DNA from 2 places in the Senegalia sp. (in: firmicutes) genome. Region 2 is predicted to be linked to the other one. Evidence: a T-box and tRNA genes for the amino acid it is inferred to sense, from the RefSeq annotation. Region 2 holds a T-box; the other holds one or more tRNA genes.

Region 1 (5,152 bases), on a different contig from region 2:
CACCACCTATTATACCTACAAGCCCAAGCCCTGTTAAAACTAATGATTTCCAAAGTGGAATAACTTCTATAGTCTCAGTTTCGACAAGTCCTGTATCTTCATCTTTAGAAAAAACAGCCATTTCCACTACATAATATATAAATATTAAAAATATTGAAAGCAATACTATTCCATCACCTCTGGATAATTCATTTGTATTTGTTCCTTGTAAGACCTTATCAAAGGATAATACAAACAACATTCCAGATGCGAGTAATAGAAAAGGAAACTCCTTAAAGATTGTTTTAAGTTTGATTCTAACAGGCTTTATAATTGCAGCAGCACCCACAACTAAAAGTATATTAAATATACTAGATCCTATTATATTTCCAACTGCAATTCCATCAGAATTAGTAGTAACAGCTTTTATACTTACAGCAGCTTCAGGTGCAGATGTTCCAAAGGCAACAATTGTAAGCCCTATTAAGATAGAGGGTAGTCCAAATTTTTTTGCGATAGAAGATGCACCATCCACAAAAAAATCAGCACCTTTTATAAGTGCAGTAAAACCTAAAACTAATATGAGATAATCCAAAAAAATACACTCCTTAAAATACAACTTAACTCTAATATTTTATCATAATTATATAATATAATCTATAAAATGATTATAGGAATTCAATAAAAATCGTAGCAAGTCCTAGAAAGAAAAAGAATCCTAATACATCTGTCATTGTAGTTACAAAAACAGAAGAAGCTAGAGCGGGATCTATATTCATTTTTTTCAATATAAGAGGAACACTATATCCAGATATTCCAGCTACTAGCATATTTAAAATCATAGCTATTGCTATTACAATTCCAAACATGATATTTTTTTGCCAAATAAAACTTAAAACACCTATGGTAAGTCCTATGGCAAGTCCATTTAATATACCTATACTAATTTCCTTTAATAATATTTTTTTAGTATTTTCCATATCTAGCTCACCCATTGCAATACCACGTACAATAAGAGTTAGGGTTTGAGTTCCAGCATTTCCACCCATTCCAGCAACTATGGGCATAAATGTAGCTAGAGCTACCACTCGGCTTATAGTTCCTTCAAATAAAGAGACAGTAACAGAGGCAAGGATTGCAGTAATTAAATTAACAAAAAGCCAGGGAAGTCTATTTTTAACAGATTCACCAACAGTTCGCTCAATTTTTTCGTCTTCATCAAGTCCAGCTAAAAGATACATATCTTCTGTATATTCTTCTTTCATTATTTCAAAAATATCATCAGCAGTTATGATCCCGAGCATTTTTTCAGAACTATCTACCACAGGCATAGAGACAAAACCATATTTTTCAAATATATTACCTACTTCTTCTTGATCCATATCCCATGGGATTTTTATTGTATTTTCATTCATAATTTCCTTTATTTCTCTATCAAAATTGGCTACAACTAAATCTCTTAAAGATACAACACCCCTTAACTTTTCTTCTTCATTTAATACATATAAATAATAAGCAGTTTCTGCATTTGGTGCTTCTTTTTGAAGATATTTAAGTGAATCAGCTACAGTCATATCTTCTCTTATAGCAATGAATTCTGTTGCCATGATTCCACCAGCAGAGTCTTTTTCATAGCTTAGTAACTCTCTTATCTCCTCTGCATCATCAATATCCATCTTATAAATAATACTATTTGCCTCTTCATTTGATATGGAACCTAATAGGTCAGTTAATTCATCAGATGACATCTCTTCAACTATGTTTTTTTGTTTTCTATCAGGCATTAATGACAACAGTTCATATTTTTCCTCGTCTTCAGCTTGATCAATAATATCAACCAATACTTCTTCAGGAATTTTTAAAATTATTTCCTTTTTATCACCATCATAAATCCTTAATGCATCCAATATATCCTCGGGATGAATACGAGATATAGTTAATTTTAGATCTTCTTTAGGTATGTATAATAAATATCTGAGTAAATTTTCTTGATAAGATTTATATTCCATAGTGACCTCCAATGCTAATTACTTGACATCTATTATATATACCCTTTATTTAATATAATTATTGATATTTTAAGCAATCCTTTATATTTAATTTATACAAATGAAATAGGGAAGTGTATTTTAAGGATAAGAATATTATAAATTGCATAAAGAAAAGAACATCTCCAGATTGTTGTATTGAGATGTTCTTTTCTATGAGGTACTACTATTAATTTGTGGGGGAATCATTCCTTCCGATTTTAAATACCCTAATACTACTTTCTTTAATACTACTATTTAAATAATACTACTTTTCTCTAATACCAGTACTTAAATACTACTACTACTTACTTGTTAATTGAATGTTACTTTTATAAATAACTTAAATATTGGATATTTGCTTTTCTTTAAGATTTACCATTTCAAAGACCTTATACTTACTTATCTATTTCTTTAAGGTAATCCAAGGGTATAGTTGCTTCGAATACAATAATCTTAAAGTGCTAATGTAATTCTTTGTTTTGTTAGTTAGATTGAAACCCATTTTTCATATTATCATTAAGTTTGTCAGATTAACTGATATTAATTTGAAGCTATTAAAATCGTTTTGACAATTACTAGGATGATAATATTTAAAGATTTGTTTTTAATACTTATTTTCTACTTTGGTGGAATCATCCCCTTCTATTAATAGTATTATATATATACCTCCTATAAATAATTTTAAACACAAATAATAAAATATTTTGAATATTTTTTTATTTTATTTTTTATTGACAAGTATCAATAAAAATAATATAATTAAACTTGTCAAAAAGTATTTGTATTATAATTTATGCGGGAGTGGCGGAATTTGGCAGACGCGCTAGACTTAGGATCTAGTGTCATTGACGTGGGGGTTCGAGTCCCTTCTCCCGCACCATTGACAAAATGCTAAACCGATGGTAAAACCATTGGTTTTTTTAGTATGTAGGGTTAAAGTATGATATAATTACTCTATCATATAGTGATAAGAGATAAAATAGATTTACTTATTTTAAGGAGGAAATTAATTAATGAGTTCAACAGTAGAAAAAAAAGAAAACAATCAAGTAACTTTAAAGTTTGAAGTAGAGTATAATGAGTTTGATAAAGCAATTCAAAAGGCATATTTACAAAATAGATCTAAATTCAATATATCAGGGTTTAGAAAAGGCAAAGCGCCTAGAAAGATTATAGAATCAAGATATGGAGAAGGTGTATTTTATGAAGATGCTATTAATATAGTATTACCAATTGCTTATGAAAAAGCTATTGATGAAAATAAAATAGAGCCAGTAGATAGACCAGACATTGATATATCTGAACTTGAAAAAGGAAAACCAGTTATATTCACAGCTGAAATAACAGTTAAACCTGAAGTTGAATTAGGTGAATATAAAGGTATAGAAGTAGAGAAAAATGAGTATAATGTAGAAGATGAAGATGTAGAGAATGAATTAAAAACTATGCAAGATAGAAATTCTAGACTTGTAGAAGTAGAAGATAGAGAGATAAAAGAAGGGGATAATGTAATAATTGATTATTCAGGTTCTATAGATGGAGAAAAATTTGAAGGTGGAACTGCAGAAAATCAATCTCTTGAAATTGGGGGAGGACAATTTATCCCAGGATTTGAAGAGCAATTAGTAGGAAAAAATGCAGGTGATGATGTAGAAGTGAATGTAGATTTTCCTGAAGATTATCAAGCAGAAGAATTAAAAGGTAAAAGTGCAAAATTTGATGTGAAAATCCATGAAATAAAAGAAAAAGAATTACCAGAATTAGATGATGAATTTGCAAAAGATGTATCTGAATTTGATACATTAGACGAATTAAAATCTGATATAAAAACTAAGTTAGAAGAAGAAGCTAAAAATAAAGAAAAAAGTGAATTTGAAAATAGTGTTATAGAAAAAGTTATGGAAAATGCTAAAGTAGAAATTCCTGAAGTCATGGTAGAATCTCAAACTGAAGAAGAAGTAAGAAATCTTGATTACAAATTAAGATATCAAGGATTAGACTTAGAGAAATATTTAGAACTTACTAATTCTAAAATAGAAGATTTAAAAGAACAATTAAAGCCAAATGCTTTAAATTTAGTTAAAAGCGATTTAGTATTAGATGCTATAGCTAAAGAAGAAGAAATTGAAGCTAGTGATGAAGAAGTAGATAAGGAAATTGAAAAATATGCAGAGCAATCTAAACAAGATGTATCTAAATTTAAAAAGAACTTAAGAGAATCAGATTTAGAATCAATTAAGATGGGTATAATTAAAACTAAGACTGTAGAATTTTTAGTTGATAATGCTAAATTAGCATAAAAATATAATTAATTGTACTTGGAGGGATTTGTTATGGCATTAGTACCAATGGTAGTAGAACAAACAAATAGAGGCGAGAGATCTTATGATATTTATTCTAGATTGTTAAAGGAAAGAATAATATTTATAAGCGATCAAATTAATGATGTAACAGCAAGTTTAGTAGTAGCTCAATTACTATTTTTAGAAGCTGAAGATCCAGATAAGGATATTCAGCTTTATATAAATAGTCCAGGAGGATCTATTACATCTGGATTTGCAATTTATGATACAATGCAATATATTAAGCCAGACGTATCAACTATATGTGTTGGTATGTGTGCAAGTATGGGTGCATTTTTACTTGCAGCAGGTAAAATAGGTAAGAGATATGCACTACCAAATTCTGAAGTTATGATTCATCAACCATTAGGAGGAACACAAGGCCAAGCAACAGACATTCAGATTCATGCTGAAAGAATTATAAAAATGAGAGATAAATTAAACAAGATTTTATCTGAAAGAACTGGTCAAGACTTAGAGAGAATCTCAAAAGACACTGATAGAGATAATTTCATGAATGCTGATGAAGCTAAAGAATATGGTTTAATTGATGAGGTCATAAGCGCAAGGAAATAATGAAAAGAGGTGTCTTAATGGCAAGGTTTGATGACAAAGAGCTTAAATGTTCTTTTTGTGGCAAGTCTCAAGAACAAGTTAGAAGACTTATTGCAGGACCCAATGTATATATTTGTGATGAATGTATAGAATTGTGTCAAGAAATAATTGATGAAGAATTCGACGAAAATATGGACTTTGATATGAATGAACTACCAAAGCCATCAGAGATAAATGAAATATTAG
Region 2 (5,152 bases):
ACTTGCAGATGTAGGACTTATTGGATTTCCTAATGTAGGTAAATCAACCTTACTTTCTATAGTTTCAGCTGCAAAACCAAAGATTGCTAATTATCATTTTACTACTATAAATCCTAATTTAGGTGTTGTTAAATTAAATGATGCAAATGATTTTGTAATAGCAGATATACCAGGACTTATTGAAGGTGCCCATGAAGGAACAGGTCTTGGTCATGAGTTTTTAAGACATATTGAAAGAACAAAAGTATTAGTTCATATGGTAGATATATCAGGACAAGAGGGAAGAGATCCAATAGAAGATTTTCATAAAATAAATGAAGAATTAAAATTATACAATGAAAAACTAGCAAGAAGACCTCAAATAGTGGTAGCAAATAAAAGTGATTTAATGCCAAATAATGATAAGTTTAATGACTTTAAAGAAGAAATAGAAAAATTAGGTTATAATGTATACAAATTATCTGCTGCAACTAAAACAGGTGTTAAAGATCTTGTATATAAAATAAGTAATATGCTTAAAGAAACAGGAGATATGGAGTCACTAATAGAAGTAGAAGAAGATATAAAGACTTATGATTCAAAGGATGAGAAAGATATTATAGTTAAAGAAGAAGATGGCGAATATTTTGTAGAAGGAGCTATAGCTCAAAAATTAATGGATTCAACAAACTTAGAGGATGTAGATTCTACAAGATATTTTCAAAAGCGATTAAGAGAATTAGGTATAATTGATAGATTAAGAGAACTTGGAATAAATGAAGAGGATTCAGTAAATATTTGTGGATATGAATTTGAATTCTTTGAATAAAATTAAAAGAAAAGAGGTAGAAATATGATTACAGGAAAACAAAGAAGTTTTTTAAAGAAAAAATCACATGATATGGATTCAATACTTCAAATAGGTAAAAATGGTTTATCTGATAATTTGATAGAACAAGTTGATGAAGCCTTAGAAGCTAGAGAATTGATTAAATTAAATGTTTTAAATAATAATCTTTTAGATGCTAAAGAAGTAGCAAATGAGCTTGCAGAAAAGACTAATTCTGAATTTGTTCAAGCGATAGGAAATAAAATAATATTATATAGGGAATCAGAAGAAAACAAAAAAATAAATTTACCTAAGTAATGAATATTTAAGGCAACTCAGGTAAGAATTATAAATATATATAAAGGAGTTGTTGTAGATATGACTAATATAGAAAAGGTAAAAAATCTGTATGAAGAAAATTACAGATGCATACGTTATGAAAATGATGTAAATGGAAGTATGATAATTTATTTTAAAAATTTTGAAAAAGAAAAGATAGAAGAGATTTCTTCTTCAGATTCAGAAGAAATAGATGAATTAAAAGCTTTTATAGATGAAAATTAATCTTCTTTTTAGAGGATTAATTTTCATAATAGTTAATTGGAGTGATATAATGCGAAAAATCAAAAGAATAGGAATAATGGGAGGAACCTTTAACCCTATACACATAGGCCATTTGATAATTGCAGAAGAAACTAGAAAAAAATTCAATTTAGATAAAGTAATATTTATCCCTACTGGATCTCCTCCTCATAAAGATAAGACTAAATTAATACCTGCCTTAGATAGGTATATAATGACTATACTTGCAACAATAAAGAACAAATATTTTACCGTATCTGATATTGAAACTAATAGGATAGGGACAAGTTATACAATAGACACATTAAAAAAATTAAATGTAATTTATAAGGACTCTGAACTTTTTTTTATAACAGGAGCAGATTCTATACTAGATATAGAAAATTGGAAAGATACTGAAGAATTACTTAATATATGCACATTTATAGCAGCGACAAGACCAGGATATAATTTAGATGAAGTGAATTTTCAAATAGATAAATTAGAAAAAAAATATAATAAGAAAATAAGCTTTCTTACCATTGCCCCTATGGATGTATCTTCTAGTCAGATAAGAAAAAGAATAAAGGAAAATAAAACCATTAAATATATGACTAGTGATTCGGTTATAAATTATATTGTAGAAAAAGAATTTTATAGATAGGAGGATACCATGGAGATTTCTAAAATAAAAGAAATATTAAAAAATGAAATAGATGAAGAGAGATATAAGCATACTATTAGAGTAGTAGATATGGCTATAAAACTTGCAAAAACTTATAATGTGGATGAAAAAAAAGCAGAATTAGCAGCCCTTTTACATGACTCAGCTAAATATAAAGATAGGGAAGTATTACTTGAAAAAGCAAATGAATTTGATATAATATTAGATGTTATTTTAAAAAACAATCATCATTTAATTCATCCTTATTTAGGAGCAAAAATAGCAGAACTTAAGTATAATATAGTAGATGAAGATATATTAAATGCCATAAAATATCACACAACAGGAAGATGCAATATGACTATGTTAGAAAAGATAATATTTATGGCTGATTTTATAGAACCAAATAGAAGTTTTCCTGGTATAGATCATATAAGAGACTTAGCTTTTAAAAACATTGATAAATCAATGGTACTTGCCATGGATAATACTTTGAAATATATAATTGATAGAGGTTTTCTAATACATCCTGATACGATTGAAACTAGAAATAGCTTGATTTTAAAAAATGAAAATAATATTTAGGAGATGATAAATTGAAAGAAATTAAAGAAAAATTAGCATTAATTATAAATGCAGCAGATGATAAACTAGCTCATGATATAGATGTTTTAGAAGTTAGTGAACTTACAAGTATTGCAGATTATTTTATGATATGTAGTGGAAACAATGAAAGACAAGTAATAGCAATAGCTGATGCTATAGATGATAAATTAAAAAAAGAAGGATATATATTAAGGGCAAAAGAAGGACATAGAAAAGGAAGATGGATATTATTAGATTTTACAGACATAATAATTCATATATTCCATAAAGATGAGAGAGGATTTTATAACTTGGAAAGATTGTGGGCAGATGGAAATAAAATTGATATTGACAATTACATTAGTTAATATATAATATTTATAATAGATAAAATTTAATAAAGTATTATAAAGAGTAGTAGATAATATAGAAATTTTTAGAGAGTCAGTGTTGGTGGAAGCTGATAATTTTTAATTATTGAACTTACTTTAGATTATAGATTAGTCTCCATTAAAAGACTCTTAAGTGGGCTTTATAGTCAATTAGGGTGGTACCGCGAGTAACTTCTCGTCCCTATCTAAATCAATAGATAGAGATGAGAAGTTTTTTAATGTTTAATAATTTTAAAATATATAAATAGGAGTGAAAATATGACTTATAATTTCAGTAAGATTGAAAAGAAATGGAAGAAAAATTGGGAAGACAAAGGTGCATTTGAAAGCTTTAAGACAGACAAAAAGAAATACTATCAATTAGAAATGTTCCCTTATCCATCAGGACGTATTCATATGGGGCATGTGAGAAACTATTCAATAGGAGATGTAGTAGCTAGATTTAAGAGAATGGAAGGCTACAATGTGCTTCATCCTATGGGCTGGGATTCATTTGGGCTTCCAGCAGAAAATGCAGCTATAAAACATGGTATTCATCCAAATAAATGGACCTTAGAAAATATTGCTGATATGAGAGAACAGTTAAAAGAAATAGGTCTTTCTTATGATTGGAATAGAGAAATAGCTACATGTTCACCAGATTATTATAAGTGGACACAAGAATTTTTTATAGAAATGTATAATAGGGGTTTAGCATATAAGAAAAATTATGCTGTTAACTGGTGTCCATCTTGTGAAACAGTTTTAGCCAATGAGCAAGTAGTAAATGGAAATTGTGAAAGATGTGATAGTGAAGTTGGTAAAAAGGAACTTGACCAATGGTATTTTAAAATCACAGAATATGCAGATAGATTGTTAGAAGATATGGATAAGTTAGATGGGTGGCCTGAAAAAGTAAAATCAATGCAAAAAAACTGGATAGGTAAAAGTGAAGGTGCTGAAATAAACTTTAAAATCAAAGACTTTGATAATGAGTTAAATGTATTTACTACTCGTCCTGACACTATTTATGGTGTAACTTATATGGTTTTAGCTCCTGAGCATCCTTTAGTAAATAAATTAGTAAAGGATAGTCAATATGAAGATACTATAAGGGATTTTAAAAGAAAATTAGAACATATATCAGATATTGATAGAACATCACTTGATACAGAAAAAGAAGGAGTTTTCACAGGTAGATATGCTATAAATCCTTTAACTAAAAAGGAGATACCAATATATATAGCAAATTATGTATTAATAGACTATGGAACAGGTGCTATAATGGCAGTACCAGCACATGATGCTCGCGATTTTGAATTTGCTAAAAAATATGATTTAGATATAAGAAGAGTAATAGTTAAAGCTGGTGAAGAAGATGCTAAGCTAAATGAAGCGTATGTAGAAGATGGTATAATTGTAAATTCTGATAAATTTGATGGCTTAACGACAAAAAAAGCATCAAAAGAAATAACAAAATATATTGAATCAGAAAACCTAGGTAAAAAAACTGTGAATTATAGGCTTAGAGATTGGCTTATCTCAAGACAAAGATATTGGGGAACACCAATACCTATGGTTTATTGCGATGACTGTGGAGTAGTACCTGTAGCTAGAGAAAATTTACCTGTACTTCTACCTACAGATGTAGAATTCAGTGGAAAAGGTGAATCTCCATTACTTACAAGTAAGGAATTTATGTATACTGCCTGTCCAAAATGTGGTAAGAAGGCAAGAAGAGAAACTGATACAATGGACACATTTGTAGATAGTTCTTGGTACTTTTTAAGATACACTGATGCTAATAATGACAAAAAAGCTTTTGAAAAGTCAGATGCAAAATATTGGATGAAAGTTGATCAATATATAGGCGGAGTAGAACATGCAATACTACATTTATTATATGCAAGATTCTTTACAAAGGTATTGTATGACATGGGACTTTCTCCAGTAGATGAACCATTTGAAAATTTACTTACCCAAGGAATGGTTTTAAAAGATGGAGCTAAGATGTCTAAATCAAAAGGCAATGTAGTAAGTCCTGAAGAGATAGTAAATAATTATGGAGCAGATACTGCACGTCTTTTTGTATTATTTGCAGCCCCACCTGAAAGAGATTTAGAGTGGAATGAACGTGGAGTAGAAGGTTGCTTTAGATTTTTA

The links. A T-box is a leader RNA that pairs with one kind of tRNA and senses whether it is charged. The one in region 2 lies ahead of leuS (leucine--tRNA ligase), so its partner is inferred to be a tRNA-Leu.
Region 1: it has a tRNA-Leu gene. The T-box ahead of leuS (leucine--tRNA ligase) is inferred to sense a tRNA for this amino acid. The anticodon was not compared.

The regions. Positions count from the first base shown of each region.
Region 1 is NZ_JBQCYD010000042.1:7,151-12,302, reverse strand. Features, by position in the region: gene ACTHUW_RS10215 (calcium/sodium antiporter) at 1-574, opposite strand, end outside; gene mgtE (magnesium transporter) at 648-1,988, opposite strand; tRNA gene ACTHUW_RS10205 (tRNA-Leu) at 2,805-2,889, shown strand; gene tig (trigger factor) at 3,023-4,309, shown strand; gene clpP (ATP-dependent Clp endopeptidase proteolytic subunit ClpP) at 4,343-4,927, shown strand; gene clpX (ATP-dependent Clp protease ATP-binding subunit ClpX) at 4,945-5,152, shown strand, end outside.
Region 2 is NZ_JBQCYD010000003.1:35,804-40,955, reverse strand. Features, by position in the region: gene obgE (GTPase ObgE) at 1-808, shown strand, start outside; gene yhbY (ribosome assembly RNA-binding protein YhbY) at 833-1,126, shown strand; gene ACTHUW_RS01360 (hypothetical protein) at 1,187-1,372, shown strand; gene nadD (nicotinate-nucleotide adenylyltransferase) at 1,422-2,033, shown strand; gene yqeK (bis(5'-nucleosyl)-tetraphosphatase (symmetrical) YqeK) at 2,043-2,618, shown strand; gene rsfS (ribosome silencing factor) at 2,630-2,986, shown strand; T-box leader at 3,014-3,196, shown strand; gene leuS (leucine--tRNA ligase) at 3,269-5,152, shown strand, end outside.